2 regions of the Paenibacillus sp. B-A-8 genome follow, and region 1 is predicted to be linked to the other one. Evidence: riboswitches for the same ligand, from Rfam matches in the RefSeq annotation. Region 1 holds a riboswitch; the other holds the start of a gene.
The links. Region 1 has a riboswitch for glycine ahead of gcvT (glycine cleavage system aminomethyltransferase GcvT). Riboswitches for the same ligand answer to the same signal wherever they lie in the genome.
Positions count from the first base shown of each region.

Region 2: linked by a shared signal. The riboswitch ahead of ACN6MV_RS30835 (amino acid permease) and the one ahead of gcvT (glycine cleavage system aminomethyltransferase GcvT) in region 1 are both predicted to bind glycine.

Region 1 covers NZ_CP183882.1:6,361,799-6,378,364, reverse strand. The annotation lists gene ACN6MV_RS28875 (L-rhamnose mutarotase) at 1-186, shown strand, start outside; gene ACN6MV_RS28870 (cation:proton antiporter) at 407-1,561, shown strand; gene ACN6MV_RS28865 (efflux RND transporter permease subunit) at 1,813-4,827, shown strand; gene gcvPB (aminomethyl-transferring glycine dehydrogenase subunit GcvPB) at 5,163-6,623, opposite strand; gene gcvPA (aminomethyl-transferring glycine dehydrogenase subunit GcvPA) at 6,620-7,972, opposite strand; gene gcvT (glycine cleavage system aminomethyltransferase GcvT) at 8,080-9,192, opposite strand; glycine riboswitch at 9,379-9,476, opposite strand; gene gcvH (glycine cleavage system protein GcvH) at 9,754-10,146, shown strand; gene ACN6MV_RS28840 (flagellar motor protein MotB) at 10,614-11,453, opposite strand; gene ACN6MV_RS28835 (flagellar motor protein) at 11,450-12,232, opposite strand; gene uvrB (excinuclease ABC subunit UvrB) at 12,510-14,501, shown strand; gene uvrA (excinuclease ABC subunit UvrA) at 14,939-16,566, shown strand, end outside.
Region 2 covers NZ_CP183882.1:6,825,320-6,841,885, forward strand. The annotation lists gene ACN6MV_RS30785 (macrolide family glycosyltransferase) at 1-1,141, opposite strand, end outside; gene ACN6MV_RS30790 (hypothetical protein) at 1,560-2,108, opposite strand; gene ACN6MV_RS30795 (MATE family efflux transporter) at 2,335-3,699, opposite strand; gene ACN6MV_RS30800 (dihydrofolate reductase family protein) at 3,775-4,434, opposite strand; gene ACN6MV_RS30805 (sugar ABC transporter substrate-binding protein) at 4,456-5,592, opposite strand; gene ACN6MV_RS30810 (alpha-amylase) at 5,608-7,548, opposite strand; gene ACN6MV_RS30815 (zinc-dependent alcohol dehydrogenase) at 7,585-8,625, opposite strand; gene ACN6MV_RS30820 (metallophosphoesterase) at 8,927-10,078, shown strand; gene ACN6MV_RS30825 (TetR/AcrR family transcriptional regulator) at 10,218-10,772, opposite strand; gene ACN6MV_RS30830 (DHA2 family efflux MFS transporter permease subunit) at 10,939-12,402, shown strand; gene ACN6MV_RS30835 (amino acid permease) at 12,540-13,892, opposite strand; glycine riboswitch at 14,025-14,105, opposite strand; gene adhP (alcohol dehydrogenase AdhP) at 14,303-15,319, shown strand; partial or broken gene ACN6MV_RS30845 (alpha/beta fold hydrolase) at 15,473-16,301, shown strand; gene ACN6MV_RS30850 (pyridoxamine 5'-phosphate oxidase family protein) at 16,505-16,566, shown strand, end outside.

The DNA of each region.
Region 1 (16,566 bases):
CAGAATGGCAATCAGTTTTTTTATTGCTTTGAATGTGAGGATACTGAAGCGGCTTTCGATTACATTGCTAAAAGTGACGCCTGCAACCGATGGAATGCCATTACTTCAAAGATGGTTGAAGGCTCATTTGATTTCAATGATGAGGTGCCGATGCAGCCCTTAAACGAAGTGTTCTATCTAAAATAGTGAGCTGATTCTTTATTAACTAAAATTTGCATATTGTATATTATCGGCGTATCTTGTTTACAGTCTTTTATATTACGGTTATAATATATTTAATAATGTTAAATTGAATAATTTTTTGTTTTTTGGAGGAGCCTGTCAACAAGGGCTCCTCTTTGTCTTTTTTTGGCTTGGGATGTCCCTGGTTGGCAGTTCTTATATACAACAAGGGAGTGGATGAAACATGGAGTTTGTGCTATATCTTATGCTGATTATACTATTCACCAAGCTAGCTGGTGATTTATCTGTGCGACTGGGACAACCGTCGGTACTGGGTAAGTTAATTGTCGGTATTATACTGGGCCCTGCCGTACTGGGATGGATTCAGAATGGAGAGTTTATTCATTATTTTTCGGAGATCGGTGTTCTATTATTAATGTTTATCGCTGGGCTTGAGACGGATCTGGATCAACTGCGCAAAAACTGGAAATCAGCTTTCGCAGTAGCCGTCGGAGGTATTATTTTACCTTTTCTAGGTGGATTCGCCATTGGAGAAATGTTTGGTTTTGCTTATCATAATGCTATGTTTATGGGCGTCATTCTTAGTGCAACATCGGTCAGCATATCGGTTCAGGTACTGAAGGATATGAATAAGTTGAATACACGTGAAGGTTCTACCATTCTGGGAGCCGCTGTAGTCGATGATATTCTGGTTGTTATTTTGCTCGCTGTATTAATGAGCTTTTTCGGCACAGGAGAATCAGTGTCCATTGGTCTTTTGATTACGAAAAAAGTATTGTTCTTCGCTGTAGCGCTTGTTGTGGGTTGGTTCGTTGTGCCTCGGGTTATGAAATGGATGGCTCCGCTAAAGGTGACGGAGGCTGTTATCGCAGCGGCGCTAATGATTTGCTTTGCGTTCGCGTATTTTGCTGAAATTATGGGGATGGCAGGCATCATCGGTGCTTTTGCGGCTGGGATTGCTATATCTCAAACCTCTTTTAAACATACGGTGGAAACCAAGCTTGAGCCTATAGCGTACTCGATTTTTGTTCCGGTCTTTTTTGTAAGTATCGGACTTAATGTTTCCTTTGAAGGGGTTGGCAGTCAAATCGGGTTCGTGCTCTTGCTGGCTGTTGTCGCCATTCTGACCAAGTTGTTTGGTGGCGGTCTGGGTGCGCGTCTTACAGGCTTTAATAACCATTCGTCGCTTATTATTGGTTCAGGGATGATTTCGCGGGGTGAGGTTGCGTTGATCATCGCGGCAACAGGTCTGCAAAGCGGCTTGTTACAGCAGCAGTATTTTACTTCCGTAATTATTGTTGTCATTGTAACTACACTTGTAACACCGCCGCTCTTAAAATATATGTTCCGTGATCCAGTAAGCGCGGGAGAAAAATAAAAATCATAGCAAAAGGGTGTCCCGAAGCCATTTACATGGCTCATGGGGCACCCTTTTTTTTTTGCAACTCTAACGTCCTGTACTTCGGAAGGAGAAGGTCCCCGCCTTAAGACGGAGTATAAAACCAGCCGTAGGGCTGTTTTGACTTCGGCCAAAAATGTCTAAACTAAATCTCGGGATGGAAAATAATACATAATGAGGCAGTCATAAGAGGAGTACCAGAAATATATGGGGTGGAAGGGGAAACGAAAATGAAATGGTTAACCAAATGGTCGTTCGGTAACAAGGCTGCGGTGGGGCTTTTAGTGGTCATGGCTCTTGTAGTGGGAGGGATGAGCTATACTTCGCTACCGATGGAATTTATGCCGGAGGCAGATAATCCTCAAGTGACTGTTACGGTGCTTGGGCCGGGTCAGGATGCCCATGCGATGGAGACGAAGGTTACGAAGCCGATTGAGGCTGGGGCCGCTTTTGTTAAGGGGAAGAAAGAAATACTGTCCACTTCCGGAGACGGATACGCACAGGTGAATATTTTTTATGATTCAAAAACAAATATGAAGGATGCTGCTGGGGAGGTCCAAAAGGTTGTAGATTCGTTGCAGTTCCCTGAAGGGGTAATGGCGCCTTTTGTACTTCAATTGAATACTTCCATGATTCCAGTGTCACAGGTTACTCTTTCGTTTGACGAAGGTCTGACCAAAGAAAACCTTAAGCTTGCGGAAGAAACGATCATACCGGAAATGCAAAAAGCAGAAGGTGTAGCTAACGTCGCCTTATATGGTAAAGTTACTCCGCAAGTGCGAGTGAAGCTAGATCCAAAATTAATGGCTGAGAAGGGAATTACAACACCTCAAGTCCTAGGGTTACTTCAAGGACGTAATGTCTCAGCATCTCTTGGGGAGCAGACGATTGGTGGCCAGACAGGTAACGTTAACGTGGTTTCGACGATAGATAGTATCGATACGTTAAAAAAACTCCCTGTTTCTGCGGGCGTTAAGCTACAGGATATCGCTGCCGTTGAATTAAAGCAAGATCAAGAAAGCGTTAGCCGCTCGAATGGGAAAGATGTTCTTTTCGCCATAGTGACCAAAGAAGCAAATGCGAATGCAGTGAGTGTTGGAGATCATATTCAGGATACCATAGCTCATATTAACAAAACCATTCCAAACGCGGAAGCAGCGGTGGTATTCAGCACATCAGATATGGTGGTTACTTCAGTGAACAGTATGATGCGTGAAGTATTACTCGGCGCGTTGTTCGCTACGATCGTGATTCTGTTGTTCTTGCGCAACCTGCGGGCAACACTGATTACGGCGGTTTCTATCCCGCTTTCTTTAGCAGTTACCCTATATCTGCTTGATATATCCGGCATAAGTCTGAATATCATTACACTCGGAGGTGTAGCTGTTGCGGTCGGTCGCTTGGTGGATGATAGTATCGTAGTGATCGAGAACATTTACCGTAGGCTGCAAAAAGAACCCTTCTCCCGTGAAATGATTATAAGCGCAACCGGGGAAGTGGCTAGAGCGATTACTTCATCGACGATTGCAACGGTAGCGGTATTTCTGCCGATGGGTCTTCTGCGTGGTAGTTTGCAGGCTTTTCTACTGCCGTTTGCCTTAACGGTCACGTATTCATTGCTAACCTCACTCGTTGTAGCTTTGACGGTGGTTCCGCTGTTAGGCTCATGGCTGCTGAGAAGAACTTCAATGAAAGAGCACGAGCCATCTAAATGGTTCACCCGATTCCTAGATTGGAATCTGCGCCGGAAATGGATCACTTTATCACTAGGTCTTCTTCTTCTGATTGGCTCAATCGCAGCTTATGTAACTATGCCAAAAGGTGCGCTTGATGCTTCAGATGCCAGCTATGTCTCTGTTCAATTAAATTATCCTAAGGATGTCCCTGTTAAAGAGATCTTGGAAAAAGGAAAACAGTTAGAGCAAGATTTGATGAAACAGCCACAAGCGGAAACGGTGATCATGCAGTCAGGGAACAGTGCGGATGCGGCCCAGTGGGGAACTGTCAGCTCGGAAACCTTGGTGGATTATACCGTTGTTATGAAAAAAGGTGCGGATGCTGAGGCGTTCATCAATTATGTTCGTGATGTGAAGGATTCCTACGCTGGAGCAACACTCGTTGCCAACGAGATGAGTATGATGGGTTCAAGCTCTACCAGCGAGTATATTGATATCGTGGGTGATAATCTTACAGATATTACTGCTGTTGCAGCTGAAGTTACGAATAAGTTGAAAACTGTGGAGGGTATTCAGAAGGTCAGCAGCAATATGGAGGATACCAAACCAGTATTTTCATTTAAGGTAGATCCGGCTCAGACAAATGCACAAGAAATTACCATGCAATTGTCGGCTATGCTGAATCCGATCCCTATGGGGCAGATCGAGCTGGACGGTACTCCTGCAGGAGTAGTGTTGGATCCTATGGCTGAGCCGAAGTCGGAGCAGGATTTAAAGGCAATGACGCTTATGACTGCTGAAGGTCCAAAGCCACTGTCCCAACTCGCAACCTATGAGGTTCGGAATGAACCAGCCTTATTGTTCCATAAAGATGGAAAGCCATATGCGAGAATAACAGCGGAAGTTGATCCGAAGAAAGTGTCTGAAATCGGGGCGAGTATTAAAAAGGAAACCGATAGTCTTACCCTTCCAAAGGGTGTGACTCTGTTTGCAGGCGGAGCCTCGGTTGATCAGTCAGAGGATTTCGCTGACCTTGGTATGACAGCGCTGATCTCCATCGGGTTGGTGTATCTGATCATGGTCCTCACCTTCAAAACCCTTCGTGCTCCGCTGGCAATCATGTTCTCCTTGCCGCTAGCTGCGATTGGTGCGATTGTTGGACTGATTGTATCTGGTGTAACGCCTGACTTTACCGCTTTATTCGGAGCGTTAATGTTGATTGGTATCGTCGTCACGAATGCGATTGTGCTTATCGACCGTATTAAGCAGAATGAAGCGCATATGAGTATTCGCGAAGCGATTTTGGAAGCGGCCGGAACACGGATGCGTCCGATTCTGATGACAGCTATCGCCACCATTTGCGCCATGACTCCGCTGCTGTTCGGCCATGCCGAGATGGGCAGCATCGTCTCACAAAGCTTGGCGATTGTAGTCATCGGCGGTTTAACTGCGGCAACACTGCTTACGCTGGTTGTAGTTCCAGCGATTTACGAACTGTTCTACTTCCGTAAATCTGCTAAGGAGCGCAAAGGCGTGGTGAAAGCTGAAACTCCGACGCATGGTGCGTAATATCGATTAGAGGAATAGGGTGTCCCAACGGCTATGATAATGCTGTTGGGATGTTCCTGTTTATGAACTCTTCTCGGAACGAAGTGTGAATCATGGCTCTTTTTGTTGCTCCAATGATGCATCGGACTCAGGAGTCCGATAGTAACTCAATAAGCCAGTAAATGGACGAATAGCATCTGCTGGGTCCTAAAGGCACTTCAGGTAAATCTGATCCACGCCGTTGTTCCTTACTATTAGGACAAGAATGCTATCTGATAAAAGATAAACAAGGCTGAAGCCAGGTGTTAAACACCAGGCTTCAGCCTTGTTTATTGTTACTTGTTAATATAGAGAACTTAACCGCAAGAACAATTTAATACCGGTTTACGAGCTGCCTGTGTCTCATCCAATCGGCTGATCTCTGTGGTATGCGGTGCGTTGATTACGATTTCCGGTGTCTCCTGCGCTTCTTTCACGATCTGGATCATCGTATCGATGAAGCCATCGAGCGTTTCTTTGCTTTCGGTTTCCGTCGGTTCGATCATCATGCATTCCTCTACCGTCAATGGGAAGTACACGGTTGGCGGGTGGTAGCCGAAGTCGAGTAATCGTTTGGCAACATCCAAGGTGCGAACGCCATATTGCTTGAGATTTTTGCCGGACATTACGAATTCATGCTTACATACACCCGGATATGGGATTTCAAAATATGGCGCCAGGCGATGCATCATATAGTTCGCATTCAACACAGCATTTTCCGATACCTCACGCAGTCCGTCTGGACCATAGGTACGGATATAGGCGTAGGCACGAACGAGAATACCAAAGTTTCCGTAAAAAGCTTTCACGCGTCCAATGGATTCAGGTCCGCCGAAGTCGAGCGAGAAGCTGCTATCTTCGTTTTTCACCACAGTTGGTTGTGGTAGGAACGGAATCAGAATGGATTTTACACCTACAGGTCCGGCTCCAGGGCCGCCGCCGCCATGCGGGGTACTCATTGTCTTATGCAAATTCAAATGCACAACGTCAAAGCCCATGTCACCTGGACGGGTGATGCCCATAATAGCATTGGAGTTGGCTCCATCGTAATAGAGTAAGCCGCCTGCTTCATGCACGATCTCAGCGATCTCGACGATTTGGGTCTCGAACAAGCCGAGTGTGCTTGGGTTAGTCAGCATCAGTGCGGCTGTGTCGCTGCCGACCGCTGCTTTCAGTGCTTCAAGATCAACCATCCCTTTATCCGTGGAAGGGATCGTAATCGTTTCAAGTCCTGCTGCTGAAGCACTAGCAGGATTGGTGCCATGCGAGGAATCCGGCACAATAACCTTCGTGCGGGTCTCGCCGCGACTTTCATGGTAGGCGCGGATCATCATGAGACCGGTCCATTCACCATGCGCACCTGCGGCTGGCTGTAAAGATACAGCATCCATGCCGGTTAATGCGGACAAGTCATTTTGCAGGGTATACATTAATTCCAGTGCGCCCTGAATACTTTCTTCCGGTTGATACGGGTGGATTTTAGCTAGGCCTACGATGCGTGCAACATCTTCGTTAATCTTCGGGTTGTATTTCATCGTACACGAACCTAGCGGATAGAAGCCATTGTCTACACCGAAGTTACGGCGTGAAAGCGAAGTGTAGTGGCGAATGACATCCACTTCCGATACTTCTGGGAGTACGACGGGTTCACTACGTAGCAGGTTTTGCGGAATGAGCGTTTCAATACTCTCTTCCTGCGGCACATCGCAAAGTGGCAAGGAATAGGCCGAACGGCCGGGACGACTTAATTCAAAAATTAGACTTTGCTCCGGTTTCATAAACAGCCCTCCAGTGCGCTAGCGAATTGATCGATTTCGTTTTTGCTTCTTTTTTCCGTAACGGCTATCAGCATTTGTCCAGAAAGTTCAGGATAATCACGGCCCAGATCATAACCGCCGAGATAACCTTCCTTCAGCAGCTTGGAATTAATTGCGCTCACGCTGCTTCCTTCAGGAAGCTTCACGACAAACTCGTTAAAGAATGGGGAGGAGAAGGTAAGCTCAGTACCTGTTAGTCCGCTAAGTTTATTAGCGGCGTAATGGCTTTTGCGAATGTTCAACTCACCAACTTCACGCATACCTTCTTTGCCCATAACGGACAAATAGACGGATGCGCAAAGAGCTAGCAGCGCCTGATTGGAGCAAATGTTCGATGTCGCTTTTTCACGGCGAATATGCTGTTCGCGAGCTTGAAGTGTCAGAACGAAGCCGCGTTTACCGTTACGGTCAACGGTTTGACCGACGATACGGCCCGGCATACGGCGCATCAAATGTTCCGCTACGGCGAAGAATCCACAAGTTGGACCACCGAGGGAGGCTGGAATACCGAGTGGCTGAGCATCACCGACTACGATGTCGGCTCCAAGCTTACCCGGTGTTTCAAGTACGCCAAGAGCAATCGGATTTGCACTGACGACGAACAATCCTTTAACCGCATGGATTAGCGGCTCAACGGAGCTTAGGTCTTCGATGCAGCCAAAGAAGTTAGGCGATTGCATCAGTACTGCTGCGGTATCTCCATCAATGGCTTCAGCAAGCATCGCCTGATCGGTAACTCCGTCTTTATAGTCAATCTCCACCACTTCAAGACCCCAGGCATTAGCTGATGTGCGTAGCACTTGACGTGCTTCAGGATGAACGGTGCGGGAGACGATTATTTTTTTGCGTTTGGTAGCACCAGCTGCGAGGACTGCTGCTTCGGATAATGCGGTTGCGCCATCATACATACTGGCATTAGCTACTTTCATACCGGTTAGTTCACAAATATAGGATTGGAATTCGAAGATCGCTTGCAGCTCACCTTGGCTGATCTCCGGTTGATAAGGAGTGTAGGCAGTGTAGAATTCAGAACGGGAAACGACATGGTTGATCACCACAGGGATGTGATGGTCATATAATCCGGCGCCGAGGAAGCTGGCGTGAGAATCAAAGTCGGCATTTTGGTCAGCCAGACCTTTCATGTGACGAAGCAGGGCGTATTCATCGAGTGGTTCAGACATCGGCATAGTGCCTTGATAACGGACGGCTTCAGGAATATCGGAGAACAGCTCATCTATGGACTGAATCCCGACGGCTTCCATCATCTCTTCGCGGTCCTGTGCAGTCATGGGCAGATAACGGTGCTTCATTAAGGTTTCACTCCTTGGCTTTTTTTAAAATATAAGAAAGTACAATTTTCAGGCTATACTTTATCCTTCTATTTCTCGCTTAAAAGCTCACCGTCCTTATATGGACGCTAAAGACGTTTATACTTGTAAAAAGGGGCCTTAATCACGACAGCCTTAAGCTGTTTGCCGCGGATCTCTACGTAAACCTCTGTGCCTATTTCACTATAAGCTGTATCAAGCAGAGCCAATCCCAAGTTACGCTTCAACGTTGGCGATTGTGTTCCGGTTGTGACCTCTCCGATTTTAACGCCGTCTGCATAGACGGGGTAATGGGAGCGCGGAATACCTCGATCAATCATTTCCAGGCCGACAAGGCGGCGGGGAAGACCGGCTTCTTTTTGCTGCACTAACGCATCACGACCGATGAAGTCTGCTTTGTCTAGTTTCACGAAGAACTGCAATCCTGCTTCAAGCGGCGTGATATCAGCTGACAGTTCTTGACCGTACAGCGGCAATTTCGCTTCAAAACGCAGGGTATCCCGTGCGCCCAGGCCAGCAGGTGTTAATCCATGAGGAGCACCCGCAGCAAGAAGCCCGTTCCATAATGCTCCTGCACCATCCAGCGAAGCGTAGATTTCGAAGCCATCTTCACCGGTATAACCTGTACGGGAGATCAATACTTCTACACCGCAGACGGTAGCGTGTTCGATGAAGTGGAAAGGCTTGAGGGCTGAGATAGGAGCATCAGTAACTTTCGCGAGTATAGTCTCTGCCAGCGGACCTTGCAAGGCAAGTAAAAGCGTCTCGTCGGAGACATTAGTGAGTGTGACTTCACCGAATTCAGAGGTCAGATGCTCCTGTAGCCACTGAAAGTCCTTATCGATGTTGGAGGCATTAACGACGAGCATATAACGACCCTCGCTTAGTCGATACACGAGTAAATCGTCTACAACTCCGCCGTTTGGATAACAGAGCAGCGTATATTGTGCCGCACCATCGGTGAGGCGGCTGATATCGTTAGTCGTCATCTTTTGCAAAAAGGCTTCTGCACCGCTCCCGATCACCATGAATTCACCCATATGCGATACATCGAACAGTCCAGCCTGCTGGCGAACGGCTTCATGCTCCTTCACGATACCTGTAAATTGTACTGGCAGCTCCCAGCCGCCAAAATCAATGCATCTGGACTCCGCATAAGCGGAATAGAGATCATAAAAAGGCGTTCTTTTCAAAGCATCCATGTCGTCACTCCCCTTGATCTGATTACATACGAAAAAAGGACAGGCAGAAGCAATCATGCATAAATGCACTAATCGCTTTCTGCTCTGTCCTTTGTACCTGAGAGTTACCCTGCGTAACTAACCTGCAAGTTTCCCCGTTGGTGACCTGACGCACCTTCGCCCTGCGTCTGATGCTCTCCAGAGATACGTCCGACAAAGGTCCTTTTGCCTGAGAGATTCACCCTGTTAGGGTTTACTCCTTCGGCGCCGTCTTCAAGTGAGACAGTCTCTCCCTATGCCATCATCCGCAACTGTATTTGTTTCAAATATAAGAAAGTATATGTTTCACATTATACATTATCCTTATATTTCTTCGAGAAACGGTTATCGTCTATAAAAAGACGACAACGTCGTTTCTTCTTGTATGTCTCCATTAAACGGGTATAGGAGGGCGCTGTCAACAAGAAAAAGTCAAAAAAACGACAAATTTATTTTACTGTTAGTAATATTGACATTATGCTCTGGGATCACTTAGGCTATAACTAAATTTAGAATTCCAATTTGGAAATGAGGCGGCTTGAAATGAGTGAAGTTTTAGATAACCTTCTTTACAGCGAAGAGCATGAGTGGGCACAGCAAGTGGAAGGACGCGTAGTACGTGTTGGGATTACGGATCATGCTCAGCATTTGTTAGGCGATATCGTATTTGTGGAATTTCCAGAAGTTGGCTCGGCCATTTCAGCCGGTGACAGCGTAGGTAGTATCGAATCCGTTAAGACTGTATCGGAATTGTATTCACCCGTCTCTGGGACGGTTACCAAGATTAATGACGGATTAGAAGCAAGTCCAGAGCTAATCAATGATAAGCCGTATGGCGAAGGTTGGATCTTTGAAATTGAAGTAGACGGAGAGTATGCTGATGCTGTAAAAGGTCTGCTTGATGCAGCCGGATACCGAGCATTGGTGGGAGAGTAATTAGCGTTTTTCACTGTATATTAATTTCATCGCGTGTGATTTTTGTAGCAGCAAGTTTCTGTGATTTGGGGACTTGCTGTTTGGTGTTTCTTATGGGAGCATCGGATAACTTTGCGTTAGATCGTCGATTCTGTTGAAAATTGTGGGACTTTTCTTGGAATCAAATTTACTGATATGAAATGAGGGAAAACCTCCCTGATTTTAGACGTTTTTAGCACGGAAATATGATTTTTAGGGAATTCCTCCTTGAAAATCTCGGTAAAACCACTATTTCCGACGAAAAAGAGTAATAATCGGGGAGGAATTCCCTAATTACGCGCCTGAATAAGATAATAAGTAAATAATTAGGGAGGTTTTCCGTAATTAGTGTGGCAGTTCTATTATGGTAGTGTTTTTAAGCAGTTTCTGAATTGTTATTATGCTGCAATTTTTAACGCTTAATTATCAATAATTGAGTAGTTCTAAACTTACTCACCTTCTTGAAGCTGCCGCAGCACAATGATCTCTACACGGCGGTTCTTTTGCTTACCTGCTGCTGATATGTTTTCCGCTGTGGGCTGGGTATCAGCATAACCCGCGTATTGAAAATTGTCGGGATTCAACCCTTCATGATCTAAGAAAAAGCGCAGCACTGACAGCGCACGAGCACCTGATAGCTCCCAGTTGTCGTTATAGTGCGAAGCCGAAGATACTGGCGTATTATCGGTATGTCCCTCAATGCTAATCTTTGCGCCGATGTCTTTGAATAAACCAGACAACTGCTGAAGGGCAGGAAAGGCTGGAGATTTCAAATTAGCTTTACCCGCATCAAAGAGAAAACGGTCACTGAGGGTGATTTCTATCCCTTGTGGTTTGTCAGCAACAAATATTTGTTCTCCGAGATTATTTGCCTCGACATATTGGGTGATCACACCCATTAATTCAGCAAGCTTTGCCTCTTGTTCTCGAAATGCCAGCTCACGTGCCGAAGGTGCTTCGTTCTCCGTTTGTTCAGCAGATCCATCATTCGGTCTCGCAGTTGCAGCTGCGTTCCCACCATTCCCGTCCACACTGTTCTGTCTGCTCTCAGTTGTCTTCCCAGCATCTAAAATGCCATTCCCACCGTCAAGAACAGTGCTTCCAGACTTGAAGGTCTCGGATAACGAGCCCGTCACAATATTATATTTGTCCGTGTCCAGGCTGCTCATCGCATACAATATAACGAAAAATATAAGCAAAAGTGTAATTAGATCAGCATAAGTAATCATCCAGCGGTCGCGGCTTTCCCGAGTCTCTACACGCCGCTTTCGCCGGTATCTTTGTCTCATAGAAGACCTCTAGTTTCTGCGCGGTCATTCGTGTCCGTGTCTGAGATGAATGAGTTTAATTTTTTACGAACGAGCAAGGGGTGATCTCCGTTCTGCAAAGAAAGAATGCCGACAAGCAGCATTTCCATACTATGTAACTCACTTTGACTGCGGGATTTAATTTTGGAAGCGATGGGTAAAAATATTAAATTAGCGATAGCGACACCGTACAGTGTTGCGGTAAATGCAACTGCGATAGAAGTGCCCAGATTTGAAGGGTCTGTAAGGTTGCCTAGCACACGAATGAGACCCATCACCGTCCCGATAATTCCCATTGTAGGAGCATACCCACCAGCGGCTTCAAAAATTTTGGCGTAGCTCTCATGCTTCAGTTCCTTAGCGTCCATTTCCAGTTCAAGAATTTGCCTAACCTGTTCTGGGTCAGTGCCGTCGACAATCAGAAGTAGACCTTCGCGTGTAAAAGGATCTGGATGTATTTCTGCTTGTTTTTCTAACATTAACACACCGCCGCGACGCGCCACGGTTGCCATTGAAATGAGTTCTTCTGCTTTTTCTACATCACGATCAGGGTTGCTGCCGAAGGCCATGCGCAGTGCTGTTGGGATGGAGCGTAGCTTAGATGCCGGGAAACTGATCATAACGGCGGCAAATGTACCTCCGAAGACAATCAAAGCTGCATTAAGCTGCAGCAGTCCTGAGAGGCTTCCGCCTTCCCAGAGATAGCCGCCGATTAACGCAGCCAGTCCAGCCAATAGGCCGATTATTGAGGTGATATCCATGCTTTAAGCTCCTAACATTTCTATGTATTATGGTTTGCATCGATTTCATCAACACTGTATAATGAACGGGAACACATATTCTTATCTTCCATATTTTTTAATTATAAGGAAGTATAAGTTTCACGTTATACTTTAACCCTTATAATTCTCGCACAAACGCTTAACGTCTTTTAGAGACGCCAAAGGCGGTTTAGCTTGCCATCGTATGGAGAGAGAACATTCAGACAACAATTATAATATATTAATCTAGTTTAGACGATAGAGGGGAGACGGGCAAATGAGTGATATTGTCGTCAGTACAAAGACTTTTGAATTGGAGTCCGAGTACACACCCCAGGGCGATCAGCCTCATGCCATAGAGGAACTATTACAAGGCATCCGGCAGGGCAAGAAGCACCAGACGCTGCTGGGCGCAACGGGTACAGGTAAGACGTTTACCGTTGCACAAGTCATTTCCAAATTAAACCGCCCAACGCTAGTTATTGCGCACAACAAGACTTTGGCTGCCCAACTGGCGAGTGAGTTTAAGGAGTTTTTTCCGCATAATTCGGTAGACTATTTCGTCAGCTACTACGACTATTACCAACCAGAGGCGTATATTCCCTCCTCCGATACTTATATCGAGAAAGACTCCAGTATTAATGAAGAGATTGATAAATTGCGTCACTCCGCAACGAGCTCCTTGTTTGAACGGCGTGACGTTATTATTGTGGCGAGTGTGTCTTGTATTTACGGCCTCGGTTCGCCGATGGAATACGGAAGCTTGCTTTTGTCGTTGCGGGTAGGGATGGAGAAGCCTCGAAATGAGATTTTGAGCAGACTAGTGGATATCCAGTACCAGCGTAATGATATCAATTTTGTACGCGGAACCTTCCGTGTACGCGGTGATGTGGTTGAGATTTTCCCGGCATCTCAGGGTGAGCATGCCATTCGGGTCGAATTGTTCGGTGATGAAATTGAGCGAATCACTGAGATTGATGTGCTGACGGGTGAACTGATTGGGGAACGCGATCATGTCGCTATTTTTCCGGCGTCTCACTTTGTTACCAAGGAAGAAACGATGCGAGTGGCACTGGTTAACATTGAGAAGGAGCTGGAAGATCGCTTAACGGTCCTTCGTGACGCAGGTAAACTTCTGGAAGCTCAACGTCTGGAGCAGCGAACACGTTATGATATTGAGATGATGAAGGAAGTGGGCTTCTGTTCGGGGATCGAGAACTATTCCGGACCGCTGACCTTCCGTGAGCCTGGGGCAACTCCGTATACATTAATGGATTATTTTCCGGATGATATGCTGATCATTATTGATGAGTCCCATGTAACGCTTCCGCAGATTCGGGCGATGTATAACGGTGACCGTGCGCGCAAGACGGTGCTGGTAGAGCATGGTTTCCGTTTGCCGTCTGCGCTGGATAACCGTCCACTTCAATTCGAAGAATTCGAAGAAAAGGTGAAGCAAATTATATACGTCTCTGCGACTCCTGGACCCTATGAAATGGAACACTGTGATACTATGGTGCAGCAGATTATCCGGCCAACGGGTCTTTTAGATCCGATCATTGAGGTTCGTCCTACAGAGGGGCAGATCGATGATTTGATCAGTGAAATTCGCGAACGGGTGGAACGGGATGAACGTGTACTCGTCACCACGTTGACGAAGAAGATGTCGGAGGATCTGACGGATTACTTTAAGGAAATAGGAATTAAGGTTCGTTACATGCACTCTGATATCAAAACGCTGGAGCGGATGGCGATCTTACGTGATCTTCGTCTCGGTACATTCCATGTTTTAGTAGGGATTAACCTGCTAAGAGAAGGTCTTGACCTACCAGAAGTATCACTGGTTGCCATTCTCGATGCTGATAAAGAGGGCTTCCTTCGTTCCGAACGCTCGCTGATTCAGACGATTGGTCGTGCGGCCCGGAACTCCGAGGGTCGTGTAATCATGTACGGTGATCGAATCACTGATTCGATGGAGAAAGCGATGAGCGAAACATCGCGTCGTCGCGCCATCCAGATCGCTCATAATGAAAAACACGGTATTACCCCAACCACCATTAATAAAAAGGTACGTGACATCATTGAGGCAACCAAGGTTGCCGAGTCTAAAGCGGATTACCTTACGGGTGTTGGTGGCAAGATGAATAAGAAAGAGAAACAAAGTCTGATTCAGCGTCTGGAAGCTGAGATGAAGGACGCAGCGAAGAACCTGCAATTCGAACGCGCAGCAGAGCTGCGTGACGCATTGCTGGAGCTTCGGGCCGAGTAACAAACGATAAACGCATCACCGATATTTAAAATATGTAATGAACGGTGCTGTCCAGGCCGTTCTTTTTGAATAAATAGATGGATGCGCAGCCCAGTGCCCTGTGTAGTTAGCGCATCCCGCAGGGACAGCGTTCCACAGCGCTTCTGGCACTTACGCGCATCCCGTAGGGACAGCGTTCCGCAACGTTATAGCAGTTGCGGTAATCTCGCACTTTCCGCTTTTAGCTAGTGTGCGCCTAACGTCCAAGCGGTCCTGTAGGGATAAGCGATCTGAACGCCGTAGTCACTAAGTCCCGTCCCACCAACCTCCTTCACCAAAAAATGCGGGTGTCCAGAGGGTGCAACCCTTGGGGCCCTCCCTTGGAAGGGAGGGTTTGGGAGGGATCGAAAACGCTTTTGATAAAGCTTTGATATTAGATTCATTAAGGAGAGGTTCCGTTGGCGAACGATAATATTGTAATTAAAGGCGCGAGGGCGCACAATCTCAAAAACATCGATGTGACGATTCCACGTGACCGTTTCGTCGTGCTGACGGGACTGAGCGGATCAGGTAAGTCGTCGCTTGCATTTGACACCATTTATGCCGAAGGACAACGGCGTTATGTTGAATCTTTGTCCGCTTATGCTCGTCAGTTCCTGGGTCAAATGGAGAAACCCGATGTAGATTCCATAGACGGTTTGTCCCCGGCGATCTCTATTGACCAGAAGACAACAAGTCGTAACCCGCGATCTACAGTAGGTACGGTAACTGAGATTTATGACTATTTGCGGTTGCTTTTCGCGCGGATCGGTCACCCTCATTGTCCAGAGCATGGAATTGAGATTACTTCGCAGACCGTTGAACAAATGGTAGACCGGATTATGCAGTATCCAGAGAAGACACGTTTGCAGATCCTGGCGCCTATCATTTCAGGACGTAAAGGGGAACATAAGGGGCTCTTCACAGATATCTCCAAGCAAGGCTTCGTACGTGTACGTGTGGATGGAGAACTGCGAGATCTGTCTGAAGATATCGAGTTGGAGAAGAATAAGAAACACACTATCGAAGTTGTTGTAGACCGGATTGTCGTTAAAGATGATATGGAGACACGTCTTACAGATTCATTGGAGACGGCCCTAAAGCTTTCGGGTGGTAAAATCCTTGTGGATATTATCGGGCAGGAAGAGCTTCTCTTCAGCTCTAACTTTGCTTGTCCGGTGTGTGGATTCAGTATTGAAGAATTAGCACCTCGTATGTTCTCTTTCAACAGTCCATTCGGAGCCTGCACGGAGTGCGATGGTCTTGGTATGAAAATGGTGGTCGATCCAGATCTGCTTATTCCTGATGCTGAGAAATCCATTGAAGAGGGTGCTTTTTTAGCTTGGACTGGAAGTACTTCTAATTACTATCCGCAATTTCTAAAGTCCGTGTGCGAGCATTTTAATATTCCACAGAACGTTCCAGTGAGCAGTTTAACACCTGATCATATGAATAAACTACTGCATGGTACAGGTAGTGAGAAGGTTCGCTTCAAATATGAGAATGATTTTGGACAAAAGAAAGATGCGATGGTTGCTTTTGAAGGGATTATTCCGAATCTAGAGCGTCGTTACCGGGAGACCGCATCTGACGGTATTCGTGAATTTATCGAAGGATTTATGAGTGCTAAGCCTTGTCATGTCTGTAAGGGTAAACGTCTGAAGAAAGAAATTTTGGCGGTGACGATCAACGAACAAAATATCTCGGATATTACTGATCTCTCGATTGGTGACTGTCAGCATTGGTTTGAAGATATAAAACTAAGTGAGAAAGAGACAGCTATCGCCAATCTCATTCTTAAGGAAATCTGCAATCGTCTGGGGTTCCTGGTGAATGTCGGATTGGACTATTTGACACTTAGCCGCGCAGCAGGCTCACTGTCTGGTGGTGAAGCGCAGCGTATTCGTTTGGCCACTCAGATCGGTTCCAGTTTGATGGGTGTACTGTACATTCTGGATGAGCCAAGTATTGGTCTGCATCAACGGGATAATGATCGCCTGATCTCTACGCTTGCTCATATGCGTGACCTAGGCAATACGTTGATTGT
Region 2 (16,566 bases), 460 kb from region 1:
ATGTCCGAAAAGAATCTTTAATTGTTGCAACAGCTTTTTGGAATGATGGAAGGGTCAGCACACGCTCTACAGCTTCACGTAGTTCAGTTGCAGTTAATCCTTGCATTTGTAATTTAATACCCGCTCCTGCATTGGCGACTTGCTCAGCAATGATCGGTTGATCCGCACTTTGTGGGATTACAATTAGCGGAACCCCGTAATAGAGACCCTCATGCACACTGTTCATTCCACCATGAGTAATGAATAATCTCGAGTTTTGCAATACATTCATTTGTGGAACATAATTTTTCACAATGAAGTTTTGCGGAATTTCTCCCAAATCATAGATTTGGACTTTATTCCCAATGGACATCACAATCGTATGATCCATATTCCCGAATGCCTTAAAACAGAGCTTATAGAAATCTATGGCTTGGTTGAAAACTGTGCCCATTGAAATGTAAATTAATTCTTTTCCCTTAATTGCAGAAAGGTCAAAATCATCTGGAGTTAATCGTGAGGAGATAGATGGACCCACGAACTTATACGATTGATTCAGGGCTTCACCATAAGGATGAAACTCCCTTGTCGTATAAACGATTGTAAGTGGTGCAGGATTACAGAACACTTCATAAGGAGAATGGATTTCCACGCCGTATTTTTCTTTTATTTTTGCCGTCAGGCTTTGAAATCTATCGTCCACAGCTTTTACTATTTCTGCAGGAGCTTCCATGTAAAACTGCTCCATAAGTTGATCAAATGATGCCTTTGTCTGTACAAAAGAAGTACAAGAGTTGATTGCAGGAAGCTTGAGGATTTGAGCAATTAAACGTCCGCAACCAAACATGGAATCATGAATGATATAATCGAAATGCTCGCCTTTGATCTGCTCAAGAACGCCCGGAATAACTATATTCGCTGTAAGTAAAAGCCCATTCACTCTTTCAAGTAAATAATCTCTTCCACCTGAAATAAAAGCCTTTATATATTGTTGATCGTCCAATGTCCGAACTATAGCGCCCGTCTCCTCAATACGTTCCCGAAAAGCTTCTATAGAGAAGTACACTACCTCTTCTCCACGAGAAATAAGCTCCTGTACAATACCAATCGTTGGATTGATATGTCCCTCTGATCCTGCATTAATAAATAAGACACGCGCCATCCCTTCCACTCCTCAGTTATGACCTAAATTATGATGTATGTAGCTCCAATTCTGTCCTTTTCAATGTACCCATTATACGTTCATCAACGGCCGACTTCTACTTCTCAAATGGATGATCGCAAAAACCATTCTGCCAGCGCTAATCGACGCGCCGCTGTCGAATACGATTTCCGCAACTTGCTGGATAATGTCGTTAGGTACGGTGAAGAGGGCTATTATCTGGGTTTGGACTAACGGAGGATACTGAGGAAGTGAATCTCACGGTCAAAAACCGGGGCAAAGGCATCTGCCTCTCAATCTTCAAAGAAATTACGGAATTATACAATGGCAGCGTGCGATTGCTCGAGGGAACAACGACAGAAACTATTTTTCAGATTACAATTCCTAAAAAGCCTCCTATTGATCGTTTGAATCAACGTTAGTCATATTTACTTGTTCTGCGCGCTTTATTGTATAAATAAAGGGCTGTGACAGCTGCGCTCAATATTCCGCAGATCATATCCATCATCGTATCGCTCAAACTACCGTTTTGTGAATGTAATCCGAAAAGATGATCTACTGTAAACTCATAAATCTCCCACAGCCCAGCCATGGCAACAGCAAACAGGAAAGCGAACCAGATGATGATGTTGGAAGGTACACCGCCCAGCTCTTTACGCTTAGCCATCTTGATCAAAATGAATTGTCCTACGAAGAATAGAATAACTCCGGACAGCAGATGTTCAATCTTGTCTAGATAAGGGATGAACGCATACATATTGAATAAATTGGCGAGCATCATCGTAATCGTGATAAAGATCAGCACCGAGAACCGCAGTGCAGGAGGCAATTCGCTTTTAGTCCATGTGATTAAGCCCCTAAAGAGTAATAGGACGACAATGATAAGACCCGCTTGAAAGGTTTTACCATAGTTCCCAATCACGCTAAAATAAACAAATGATACACCGCATACGATGTACAAAATCATTTCAAAAACATCATTGAACCTATACCTTCTAGAGGTTTCTCGCATAGCAGTTCCTTTCTGACTAGATCCGTTTAACTAATTATCACCCATTCAAAGCCACCCCATACGACAATCAAATCGGTAGCAACAAAAAGACCCCTGAGATATTCCCATAAGCGGGAATACACGGGGTCTTAAGCCAACCAATCAACCCAGATAGTTGCAGAGTTTTATGTAACCTTAACCTCTACATCGCTTTTTCAGCCAAATCGCTAACTAAATTTCTCATCCACTTGCGGGAGTAAATCCGGGCATAGCCAAAACCGAAGCGGACAAGCTCCTCCAGTGAGATGACAAGGTACACGAGGTAGACTGGCTGCTTCCAGACGTATGACAGCAGCAGCCCAGATGGGACCCCAATCAGCCACGTTGCTGTCGATTCCATGCTGAATACGAACTTGCTATCTCCCCCGCTGTTTAGAATGCCACCCGCTATAATCATATTAGATACTTTGACCCAAAGAAATCCAGCGAATACGATAACGATATACACACCCATTTGTTTGGCATCCTCGGAGATATTAAATGCGGATACATACAGCTTCGAACCTGCCGCAATGATAGCCCCTACAATTAGAGAGATAATAATACCAAGCCGAATGAATTTTTTCGCGTGATCGAGTGCGATATCTGTTTCGTTCGCGCCCAAACGGTTGCCAACGAGCACCCCGGCTGCACTAGCCAGACCGGATAATAAGCCGATACAAAGCCCTTGCAACGGGAAGGTAATGGTCATTGCTGTCATTTCCGTCGTTCCCATGCGGCTATAGATGATTGCATATGCCGTTTCACCCAACACCCAGATCAATTCCGTTAGCAACAGCGGATAAGTCGTTCCAAAAAACTTGCGGACGAGCGGTTTAGGAATGATGAACAAGTTCTTTAACCCGACAGCTCCCGGTAACCGATACCGGTACACGGCGCCAATGATCAATAAACATTCGATCACTCTGGAAACAAGCGTAGCGATAGCCGAACCCTTCAAGCCGAGTGCAGGAGCGCCGAAGTGGCCGAAGATAAGTACGTAGTTCAGTATTAGATTCAATCCAACTGCAATTAAGCTAACATACATCGGCCATTTGGCATGCCCGGTACTGCGCAAAATCGCCGAATACATCATCGTGAGCATTACAGGCACAAAGCCGATCGACATAATCTGTAGAAAAATGTACCCGTCATTTATTACATTCGCATCTGTAGTGAACATACTCAGAAAGAACGGCGAATCGATGAATACAGCCGCAGAGAACAGGAACGAGAACGCGAAGCCGACGATCAGACCGAGACCCAGCACCTGGGAGACACTTTTGGAATCTTTGTTCCCCCAAAATTGGGCAGCAAAAATAGATACACCTGTCGATAAACCGGCTAAGACAACCGCGATAATTCCGTATATTTTGGTGGACATCCCCACCGAGGCAATCGCCACATCTCCAAGCTGACCGACCATCAATTGATCCGTCAAATTGAGCAATGCCATCAGTAAGCTCTGAAGTGTGACGGGCACAGCTATTTTATACACACTTTTGTAGAAATTCTCTTTGTCTGACATGTATTGTTTACAACCCCCATATTCTTAATTTTTCCAGAATCCATAGCCTTTTGCAGTCTATGACCTTGTGAGAGGTCATACTACTTTTTTGTAGCGCATGAGCGTGTAATTATCTTTTGGCTGAATTTCTACAACTTTGAACTTTTTTGCAAAGCTCAATTGCTGGTACCCGTCTCCATCCACTAAAGTAATGTTCGTGGAGCCGCCTATAATGATCGGTAGCTGCATCAGAATAATTTCATCAACGATATCCTGATTGAAAATATGCCAGTTCAAAAATCCGCCGCCCTCGACCATCAGGCTAGTAATCCCATAATTTTTCTCAAGCTGACGTTCAAGCTCAACGAAATCGACTTTATCCTCGCCGCAAATGAGGCATTCCTTGCCTCTTTCCCGAATCTGCTTGATTTTTTCTTCATCCCGTCCTTTCTCGGTTGTGACAATAATCGTCTTCCCCTGATCCGAGAGAACATTGCAGTCTAGCGGAATATCCAAGGTAGTTGTCGGAATGATACGAATTGGATTTTTGTTCTCCTCATATCGATTAGTAAGAAACGGATTGTCTGTCAGGATCGTATTTTTTCCAACCATAATGCCCTGCACGTTCCCCCGAAATAGATGGATGAATTCCATATCCTCATTGGAAAACAAAGAAAAAAGCTCTTTACTCGAATTACCGGCTCCCATCGTGAGCTTTCCGTCAATCGAAATTTGGCTGAATATCGTTGTTTTCATTTGTTTTCTCCCCGTCTCTTATTAGCTTTTAAATGCGCCCCAAGATACTTGGAGACTTTGCTCTATTTTTTTAAGCGCTTGTTCAGGATTACTCAAGGGCAACTCGATAAGACCTGCATTCAGTGCCTCCCATACGTGGATCATGAAGGGGAAAGTCGGCATCGGCCTTGCTTGATCCAATAATGATAAAATCATTTTTTTGTTAGGTGCCGCAATATCAGTTAACCGTTTAAGTGTTCCTTCCTGTGCCGGAATCCGCTGCACATCCAGCGTCCACATAGTTTGGCATTCATCACTCAGCATAAAACGCGTGAATGATAAAATATCTTCCCGCTCCTCTGATGTTAACGAATGATTGGGATAGATCAGGCCGATGGAAGAAGTCATGGATAGCGATTGCCTCCCCTCGATAACCGGAAGCTGGCAAACCGCAAGTCTATGATTCATATGCTTATCCAGATGATTATAAATCCACTCGCCACAAATAATGGCGCCGATCTTACCATCAATGAACTGCTCTAGCAGTCCTGTAGAACCATCAAGACTTACAAGTACACCTTGATCCATCTTGTCGCGGATAAATTGTAGTGCCTGCTTCATTTCAGCGGTGATGATATTCGGCTTTCCATTCTGTACAGGCCAACCACCAAAAGCCGTAAGGAACGGAATAAACCAATAGCCCTGTTGTAAATCTGCGCCAATCGGCACGATACCTTGTGCGGATAACCTCTCAGCTTCCTGTTCGAACACATCCCATGTCGTCGGCGCACTAGTGAAAATTTCCGGGTTGTAGTATAGGACCAGATGATTGCCCCTCAATACCGGAATACCATACTGAACGCCATCCATTTGCATCGTTGAAAGGGTCCCTTCAGTCAACACATCATCGAGCAGCCCGCCAGGCACCTCGGAGTAGAGGCCATTTTCGACATAAGAGGACATGTCGGCGGGAACCATCGCCAGGTGCGGACCTTGGTGGGTATCCTTAATTCGGTTCAGGCGCGTAGTCAGCTCTGTAATATTCATCACTTGAGGTGTAACTTGTACGTCAAAGCGCTCCGTATACAGCTTGCAAATTCCCTCTAACACCTCAATCGAGGTATCTCCCGGACCATCAAACTCATGCCATAACACGATTTCCTTGTTTTTCTTTTCCATTGCAACCTCTCTCCCTTAACTAACTTGTCTATGATTGTTTACTAGCACTAGTGCCTGATTAGGCGCAAGCAGTAAGCTTTCGAACACCTGACCTACGCTGCTGTCCGTTAAGGAACTATCCAGTGTCACGGACATTGGGTATCGACCAGGTACGGCAGCCTTTAAATCGACTTGGCAGGAAGTATCAGCACTCAAGTTAAAGCAGCATAACAGCGTCCGATCCCCGTGCATATATCCGTACAGAACAGTACCCTCCGGGGACTGAGCCACGAAAAAATTCTCTGGCTGAACTAGCTGGCGCCAGTCTTTCTTGAATTCACTTAGCTCCGTCAGCAGCGGCAGCATCGGTGCAGGATTGGTCCAATTAATCTGCATGACGTTAAAAAAAGCACGAGAAATCTCTTCTCCGTTCGTGTTGTCTCCAAGGCCGCAGTTGAGGGGCTGCTCTTCATTCATTTCATAGCCCGTCGTCACATACGGAATGGCGTTCGGAAGAAATTGATTAAACACCGCGATCATTCGAGCAACGTCTATACCGCCACGGCTCGTGATCCGGGGAGTATCCGCCGTCTCTGCACAGGCAAACACATGAATGTTCAACTCCGGCAGCTCCTCTAAGAATGAAACGAGATTCTCCTTAGTAATCTGCGTCATAACGTTCCATCCGCTGCCTAGCATAATGTTGTAACCGGTGCTCGCTGCCTTCTTGTGGTTACGATTGAACAAATCTTCGCTGATCAAGATTGCATTCGGATTCAGCTGTTTAATCGTATTAAAAATTCGAGTCAGCAACGGTGTTGGAAGCACATGTCCGATGTCGATGCGAAAGCCGTCAATTCCATATTTTTTGAGATTAAACCGTACGGCCTCCTCCAGAACATCCCAGAGCTCCAAATTCGGCTCCTCTCCAGGATAGTCATTGCATTTAATCGTATCAAAAAGGACATATGGCGCCTGATCCGGACTTATAAGATGTCTCACTTGTGGAGAAAAGTCCTTGTATAAGCGTAAAAACGTAATGTCTGTCCAAATCGGCTGCACATCATTTATCCAATCCGAATGCGCTGGAGCAGTCGTTATCCCCATCTCTCGCTCCACCAAAGTTAATATCTCCTCCCCAGTTCTATCAGCCCTCTCTTTTAATTGCTGCCAAAGGATTGGATGAAGTTCATTGGGCGGCAGTGAGAACTTCCGCAGAAATGCTGCGGTCTCCTGGCTTTGATAGACCATCTCCAATTTATCAGGCGTACACTCCTCAAAAAACCCAAGCTCAGGGATCGGTGGCGGCGCAAAGCCTTCTAATTCATCCATCTTGATCCAATACACCCATTCAGGATGTTCATTAATGAACGCGCTGTTTTTCGCCGTTACACGGGGAATGAAATCAACAACCGTCTTAATATCAAGCAAATGACAAGCTTCTACCAAAGCGCTAAGCTCATCGTGGATCGTGAACTCTTCCATACCATCCAACAAGCTATCATGCAGGTTCTGGTCCAAGTGAAATAACGACTGCACCGCGTAAGGTGATCCGATATCCCCCTTCAGATTTAACTTGCTGTACTGGTTCACAGGAAGCATGTATAGAATATTAATGCCCATTTTTTTTAGCAGCGGTAGAAGAATAAGGAATCTTAAAAAAGTACCAGATTCGATTGTTCCATCATGGTTGTAATCCCAAGCCGTCGAATAGCGAATAAGCGAGGAATAGATCGCGCTGTCGTCCAGATTTGTGCGTTCCTTAAGCAAATACCTCCACGAAAGCTTGTCCACATACTTCAAATGCTCCGTCAAAAAATCATACGGATGTACACAGATTTCACCGTCTTTTTCAAAGAGAACACGCTCATACTGGCACTCATTCCACACTGCAGGGATCCAAATGGGCTCCACGTCTTTATCCTTGTGTGTAGACAAGTAGTCCTGAACTAGCCTAAATTTGCTGTCGTTGCTCATTATCAGTGCCACCTCTCATTGATTGTAGGATTTCGTTTAGGGAACAAAAACCGTCTTTACGGTTTCACTCCTAACCACCTTCAAAGAGTTCAACTCATAGCCGATCAACTCGTCTATCGCTGCTTCATGCTGACTGAGCCTAACTTTTCTAGTTACCAGCTTCTCCAGTTCAGGTGTTTCAGCGGCAAACCGCAAAGCCTCCTCGAACATGTAGCGGTATTCGCCTGCTGCAATAATTTTGATTGCAAGCTGTACGAATTTGGTAGGAGAAAAGGTATACCGGTACTTTGCATTAATACCAAAAGGAACGATGCGCCCCCCGCGCTCAATCCACTTCTCTGCCATTTCGAGCTGTGTCCCCACTGTGTCGATAATCAGATCAAACTTATGTCCCTCGCAGATTTCATCCACAGTAGCTTGATTTAATTGGGAAGGTGTCAGAGCGAAATCTGAAATCTCTCTGGCAAAAGCCAACCGATAGGGATTAATTTCTGTCGCCACCGTGAGCGCAGATTTGGATTTACTCACAATTTGACTTAACAGTCCCATCGGACCCGATCCAAGAATGAGCACCTTATCGTCTGCTGAGACGTTAGCCTCTTTGAAATTGTGCAGCACACAGGCAAGTGGCTCGATCAAGACTGCCGTCTCCCAGCTCATATGATCAGGAAGGAGGTGTGCAAACGTTTGTGCAGTAGCATAAAAAAAAGTGAATGTCCCGTTTCGATTCAATCCAGCAATAGGCATTCCATTTCCATCCTGACCCGTACATAGGTGCGGCTGTTCCTTCAAACAAAAATAACATTCATTGCAGCTTTGATTCGGATCGATAACTACACGGTCGCCCACCTTAACACGGTCAACGTTACTGCCGATTTCGACTACAGTCCCTACAGCCTCATGACCGCGAATGACCCCTGATACTCCTTCCTCTTTACCGGTTACGACTGCTAGATCTGTTCCACAAATACCTGTCATCTCAATCCGGATCTTAACTTCATCCGGGGCTGTGATCTGTGGCTCTTCCCATTCGCATAGTTCCAGCTTATGATTGGATGTCCACACCAGCGCTTTCATACGCATACTTCCTTTCTGTTTGTGTTATCCATATTCGCCCAGAATATATCATACCCACCATGTAAAAGTAAGGTGAATATTGTCGTAAAATGCTATAGCTTACATTTTTATATAAATTTCATATAAGTAAGCGCTTTAAAATATATTCAAACCGTTTCGATTCTTCTTATTCAAAATCAACTCTCTCCTCTTCCAACATGAAAAAATATGTTACTCTTACTGAGTACATGACTATTTATTCATTCTTATTGATAATAATTGTTTACTCTCAGAAATCTAAAGAAAAAGGGTGGTACATCATATGATATTTGCATTTCTGTGTATATTCGCTTTGTACGCGGCAACTAACTATTATATCGCGAGAAAGATTTTTAAATGGCTGCAACATATATTTCCAAATGTAAACGGGATTCTATATGGAGTCATCTACAGCTTATGTGCGTTAACAATCATAATTAATTTACTATTGTCCTCTTCAGCTATGACGACCGATTTAAGCATCGTTAACTTTTTGGGTCAATTCGGGGACTATTGGATGGGGATCTATTTCTATTTGCTCTTACTATTGATCCTTTCAGATATAATCTTACTGGTTAGTAAGTGGGTTAAAAACATCCCCTCTCCTACACCAGCGCGTGTTATTTTTCATACAAGATCAGTAGTGTTAGTTCTAGTCATAGGGTTAGTGTCTTATGGGATTTATAATGCGAATCAGTTAAAAGAAGTCACTTATCCGATCCAAATTCATAAAAACACCTCATTAGATCATTTAAATATTGTTCTGATCAGCGACTTACATTTGGGCTACATAAATGATGTGAAATTTATTGAAGACGTTGTTGATCGTATTAATGGATTACAGCCGGATATTGTGTTAATGACAGGGGATATCTTTAATGGTAACTACTACGCGCTCTCTAATCCTTCCAAAGGTATGGAGTTATTAAGTACCATTCAGTCCACCTATGGAGTTTATGCTTGCTTAGGCAACCATGATGCAGGACGATCATACGATGAGATTGTGAACTTTATAGATAAGAGTAATATTAAACTTCTAAATGATGAGCATGTTGTTATAGATAATCAATTCGTTGTTGTTGGTAGGAGGGATTCATCACCGATTGGCAATCAAGGAAACCCAAGAGCAATTACTTCCGAAGTGATGAGTAAGATTGATACAAATATGCCCGTTATCGTAATGGACCATCAACCAACGAATATGATTCAATACGGAGATGACGTCGATCTAATCATTAGCGGACATACGCATCAAGGACAAGTATTCCCTGGAAACCTAATCACCAACGCTATGTTTACAGTAGATTATGGCCACTATCAGAAGAATTCGAACAGTCCTCACGTCATCGTTACATCTGGTGCAGGGACTTGGGGACCGCCATTACGCATTGGCACGAATAGTGAGATAGCACTGATTAAGGCTGAGTTTAAATAATATGATTTTTTGAAAAAAGCGGACAGCCTTTGGACGAGAATTAACGTCCTAGACTACCGCTTTTTATTGTTTCACTCACTTCATTCTGACTTAGAATAGCTATCGGTTCCCCAAATCCTCCTGCAGCGTAGTCTAGCGCTTATAAATACCTTCTTTTATACATCAAGGTAATCTGCCCCGCTATGTATTCCGCACTATATTGGCTGCCATCCTTAATCCACCACATAATAATCCCAAGTAGTGATGCTGCAATTATATCAACAGAGACTACTTCTTTATTGGGGTCTATGTTTCTGGCGTTTCTACGTTTTTCGACAGTATTCTTTAACAGGTTGGTCAAGTGGTTTTTGAAGCCTTTGTGCTCCATCAATACAGCAAAAACTTTCCGGTATTCATAAAAATAATTTAAAAATGTGACCAGCTGCTCCTGTTCGTTGTTGCTCTTCATTTGTAATAGCGGTTCAACCTTCATGGACAGGTCATCAAAGATTTCATGTACAATCTGGCGCAATAAATCGTTAATATCCTCATAATGCAAATAAAACGTAGCACGATTCAGTTCAGCACGGTTGGCGATTTTTTGGACAGTTAATTGAGAAATCTCCACATTGTCGGCCAACAATGAAAAAACAGCATTCTTCAGCATCTTTTTTGAGCGAATGGCTCGTGGGTCAATTCTTTTATGTTCAGACATTTCATCCCTCTATTATCGTTTATGTGGCACTTCATAGACTAATTTACCCAATCTGTCGATTAGTCGACATTTTCAATAAAATTGCAAATAGGAATACTATTTAAATCCTGATATGATTCATTTTATTGACACTATGTCGAAAAAGCAATGAAGAGAGGACTACACCATGCAAGAAGACATTAAGAAAATTAATAAAGGGATCTTACTAACCATTTTAATTTTTGGTTGTTTCTTATCCACACTCAATCAGACACTTTTAAATGTCGCCTTAAGTAGTCTGATGGATGTCTTTGATGTTACGGCAACAACCGTACAATGGATTTCCACGGGCTTTATGCTAATCAACGGGATATTGATTCCGATTACAGCCTATTTAATGAAACGTTTTACAACACGTCAATTATTTATAAGTGCCATGTCATTTTTATTAATCGGTTCGATTATTTGTGCAGCGGCGCCGAGCTTTAGTCTACTCTTAATCGGACGAATGATCCAAGCTGCGGGTGCTGGCATAATAATGCCGCTCATGATGAGTGTTGTGCTCGCCATCTTCCCCGTTGAGAAACGTGGCAGTGCTATGGGACTGCTCGGACTGGCAATGATATTTGCTCCTGCTATAGGGCCGACTCTTGCGGGATTTGTTGTCGAATACCATTCTTGGCGCTGGTTATTTATCGGCCTCATCCCACTTGTTATCCTTGTTATAGCGTTGGCATTCAAGTATTTAGTGAATGTATCTGAGACCTCTAAGTCGAAGCTTGATGTGGTAAGTGTTCTTTTATCAACCGTCGGATTCGGCCTGATCTTATACGGCTTCAGTAGTGCAGGCAGTAAAGGCTGGGACGATGCAATAGTGATTCTGACCTTAGGGATTGGGATCGCTGTAACGGCTGTATTCTGTATAAGACAAATCAAGTCTGATGATCCACTGCTAAACCTGTCTGTCTTCAAAAATAAAGTCTTTACGATGACGTCTCTTATTAACGTATTGATCACGATGATGATGTACGCAGATATGATTTTATTGCCTATTTATCTGCAGAATGGCCGTGGTTTCACAGCGTTTGATGCAGGATTGCTCTTGCTGCCGGGGGCACTTGTAAATGCGTTCATGTCGCCCGTCACCGGAAAATTATACGACCGTTTTGGTGCCAAGCCGCTATTCATTATTGGTTTACTCTTTATTATTCCATCTATGTGGGCGGTAACCGATTTGTCTCAATCGACAACCTATATGTATCTAATGATTCGTACCATTGGTCTTCGAATTGGATTAAGCTTCATCACTATGCCACTCAATACAGCCGGACTAAATGCGTTGCCCAAACAACTAGGTACGCATGGTACAGCAGTGAACAATACCGTTCGTCAAATTGCTGGCGCCATTGGTACTGCTGTCGTAATTACAATTTATACCGTGCAGGCAACAAGTCATGCGGCCACAGTGATGCAGAGCAATCCCTCTACTACTCCTGAAATCCTTAAATCCCTAGCATCCATTCTAGGGGCGAGTGACGCCTATTACTTCATGATGATATTATCCATTGCCGCATTTGTTATAACATTATTTATGCCTATGAAGAGCAAGATCACGATTGAAAAGAAAGCAAACCTAGCTAGCGAAGAATAGACTCATAAAGTGGAACGTCAAAAGGACAGCTGCCCGCTGTCCTTTTGAATTATCCTCATAGCTATTTTCAGCTCACTAGCTTTGGTTTCAGCCCCGCATCCCTAGTAGCCGCTACTTAATGTCTGCCTCACACTAGCTTAATTACTTTTCCCCTTCTTACCTCTAATCGAATACAGGATAAATAATAAAACAAACCAGATCGGAGTACACAATAAAGCCGGGCGTGTCTCTCCAGCGAACAGCATAATGATCAGTATTCCAGCGAACAAGGTTAAGACAATATAATTAATAGCCGGTGTGAACGGTGCTTTGAATTTGGATTTCGCCTGTAAGTCTGGCCGGGTTTTTTTGTACTTAATATGGCAGATGAGCACAATGCCCCACACCCATATAAAACAAATGGCGCTAATCGTTGTCACGATTCCAAAAGCCTGCTCCGGAATAAGTTTACTTAAAAGAGCCCCTACAGATATAACAATTGTAGAAATGAATAACGAGTTACCTGGTACATGGTTTTTATTCAGTTTGCCCAAATGAGGTGACGCCTGGTTATTTCTACTCAAATTATAGAGAATTCGGCTTGTTGAAAACATCCCACTATTACAAGCGGAAGCCGCTGAGGTTAGTACAACAAAATTAATAATTCCTGCGGCAATTGGAATCCCTACTAAAGTAAAGGTTTTTACAAAAGGACTTTCTGCCGGACTAAGCTCCGTCCAAGGGTTAATGCATAGCAGGACGAAAAGCGCGCCGACATAGAAAAATAGAATCCGTAAAGGAATTTTATTAATTGCAGACGGGATATTTTTCTCCGGATCCGCTGTTTCCGCTGCTGACACACCCACCAACTCCACACCGACATAAGCAAATACAACCATTTGAAAAGAGAATAAGAAGCCTGATATGCCGTTCGGAAAAAAGCCCCCATGCTCCCATAGATTCCGTATCGTAACCGATCCTGCATCCGTCTTAAACCCTATGATCAGTAAAATGACCCCAAGACCAATCAAGGCGAGAATCGTAATTACCTTAATTAAAGCAAACCAAAATTCGAGTTCCCCAAAGCTCTTTACAGTTAATAGATTAAGTCCTAATAACACGACTAGACAGGCGATGGCAGGAACCCACTGCGGGATATCAAACCAATATTGTACATATACGCCAACAGCGATGACATCAGCCATAGCCGTCATGATCCAGCAAAACCAATAGGTCCAACCGGTAATGAATGCGACCCGTGATCCAAGGTAGTCTTCAGCAATATCCGTAAACGATTGATAGCCCGCTTTAGATAATAGGAGCTCTCCCAGTGCTCTCATCACAAAAAACACAGCAATACCCACGATTAAATACGTGATCATAATGGATGGGCCTGCCTTCTCTATCGCCTTGCCTGATCCCAAGAATAATCCTGTACCGATGGTGCCGCCAATAGCAATAAGTTGAACATGCCGATTAGCCAGCTCTCTCTTTAATTCTGGTTGTGCCATACCTAGTTCCCCCTTGTGAGTACAATAAATTGGAATAAAAAAAGAGAGATTGGATGTCATCCAATCTCCCAGATCGTAAGAATATCAAATAATATTTGCCTACTGATGTCGATCAGCATGACAAATATATATTCGTACTCTTCTGTCCTTTTGCCTGAGATTGTGAACCCTTCGGCGCCGCGGAAATTCCGCAGTCTCTCCAGAAGCTGCTCCAGCTAAAGTGTAATCCTTAGCCATCATAGCTCGTGAATTATGAAGTTGATAAAGCGGTAACGCAGTAAAGCTGTTCTGATATTCTAACATATTACTTCTGATGTGAGTGTTAATCTGTGATAAAAGTCTCAAGAATTTAAAGTAAGCCTCATGAACATACTACTTTTTGAAAAACAAAAAGCTAAAGGAGTATGCTAATGAAAGCCGCTGTAGTAAAACAATTTAAAGAAAAGTTAGAACTACAAGACGTACCTAAACCAAAACCCGGACACAAAGAAATTCTTGTCCACATTCAGGCGTGCGGAGTGTGTCATACTGATTTGCATGCTGCTCATGGCGATTGGCCTGTCAAACCGAAACTCCCTCTTATTCCCGGACATGAAGGCGTTGGGATTATTGAAGAAATAGGTGAAGGAGTTACACACTTAAAGGTAGGGGACCGAGTAGGAATTCCGTGGCTGTATTCTGCTTGCGGTCATTGCGAATATTGTCTCACAGGAAGAGAGACCCTTTGTCTGGATCAGCAAAATTCCGGATATTCCGTAAATGGCGGATATGCAGAATATTGTGTAGCAGCTGCCGATTATGTAGTGAAGGTTCCTGATAATCTAAGTTTCATCGAAGCGGCACCTTTATTTTGCGCTGGCGTTACGACCTATAAAGCTTTGAAAGTATCAGGTGTAAAGCCAGGTGAATGGGTAGCCATTTTCGGCGTCGGAGGATTGGGTCATCTAGGTGTACAATATGCAAAAGTAATGGGAATGAATGTAGTGGCCATCGACACTTCAGATGAAAAGATGGAGCTTGCCAAACAGCTTGGCGCAGACAAAACCGTAAACGCATTAAAAGAAGATGCGGCAGTCTGGATTCAAAAAGAAATCGGCGGAGTGCATGGTGTCGTTTGTACGGCGGTTGCAAAAAAAGCATTCGACCAAGCCTACCGGGCCATTCGTCGCGGCGGTACCTGCGTCATGGTTGGGCTGCCCCCTGAATCCATGGATGTTCCGATCTTTGATACGGTATTAAACGGTACAAAGGTAGTCGGTTCGATTGTCGGCACTCGCAAAGATTTGCAAGAAACATTGCAATTCGCTGCAGAAGGAAAAATCAAAACCATTATTGAGACACGTAAATTAGAAGATATTAATGAGATCTACGATCTGATGTTAGAAGGCAAAATCAATGGTCGAATCGTCCTTGATATGACGAAATGATCAATAATAAAAAGTATGCTACCATAATATTTATTGCAAGCCACAAAATTTGAGGTGATCGGAATGTTAGAGCGTTCTATGGAGAATGTAATGGAATCCGTGAAGGGAAGGAGTGATGCGTAAAATAAAAATGAAAAAAGGATGATTATGAAAATGAATAAGTACCAAACTTTAAATAGCGATGGATTTGAACTGAATTATTATGTAAAAGGAACTGGGAAACCTATTTTGGTGATAGGCAGCAGTGTTTATTATCCTCAACTATTCTCAGAAGATTTATATGATACATTTAGGATTTGTGAAGCCGCCCCGAACTCTACAACCGGAAGATTATAGATTGGAGAAAGTACTAGGTGATATAGAGACGGCAAGGCAAGATCTTAACTTAACAAATTTCATCTTATTAGGGCATTCAGGACATGCTTTCATGGCTTTGGAATATGCTAAAAAATATCCTTACCATGTCCAAAAAGTTGCCTTATTGAATTCAGCACCTACAAATAGCGAGGAAAGACAGCATCATAGTTTTGCATTTTTTAATGAGACAGCAAGTCCGGAGAGAAAAAGACAGTTCGAGAAGGATATTTCTTTGTTAGAAAGTGACATTCAGAAAGATCCTGAACGGCGATTCGCTCACATGTGTATTCGGATGGGAGCCCAAAGCTTTTATGACTATACATTTGACGCAGCTTACATGTGGGAAGATGTATATACGAATATGCCAATTATCGATTATCTGTGGGGAGAAGCATTCGGAGAATTGAATCTTATACAATCACTCGCTAACTTCAACAAACCAGTATTTATCGGTTTAGGCAGGTATGATTATTTGGTAGCGCCTGTTTCACTTTGGAATTCTGTTAATGAAACCTATAAGCACGTCAAAAAAGTGATCTTTGAGCATAGTGGTCACAACCCGATGTTTGAAGAACCTCGAACCTTTGACAATGAGCTAAGCAACTGGATCCTTGAGGACAATTGAGGCTTTCCTTTGTATAACGAAAAACACTAAGTTGATTCTTAGTGTTTTTTTATTTCTTGCTCTTTTCAGTTAAACCATACCTAAGTCGAACAGAGGATTATGATAACGATTTAATATTTATCGTATTATTCCTCACATGCACTAAGATTTGACAATGATAAGCTTAACATTGTATACCTTATGATACTTTAGGAGGTAATATAATGAGCAAGTACGACGAAGCCATGAAGCTCCTGGAAGAACAAGTGGGTAACAAGGATGGCCT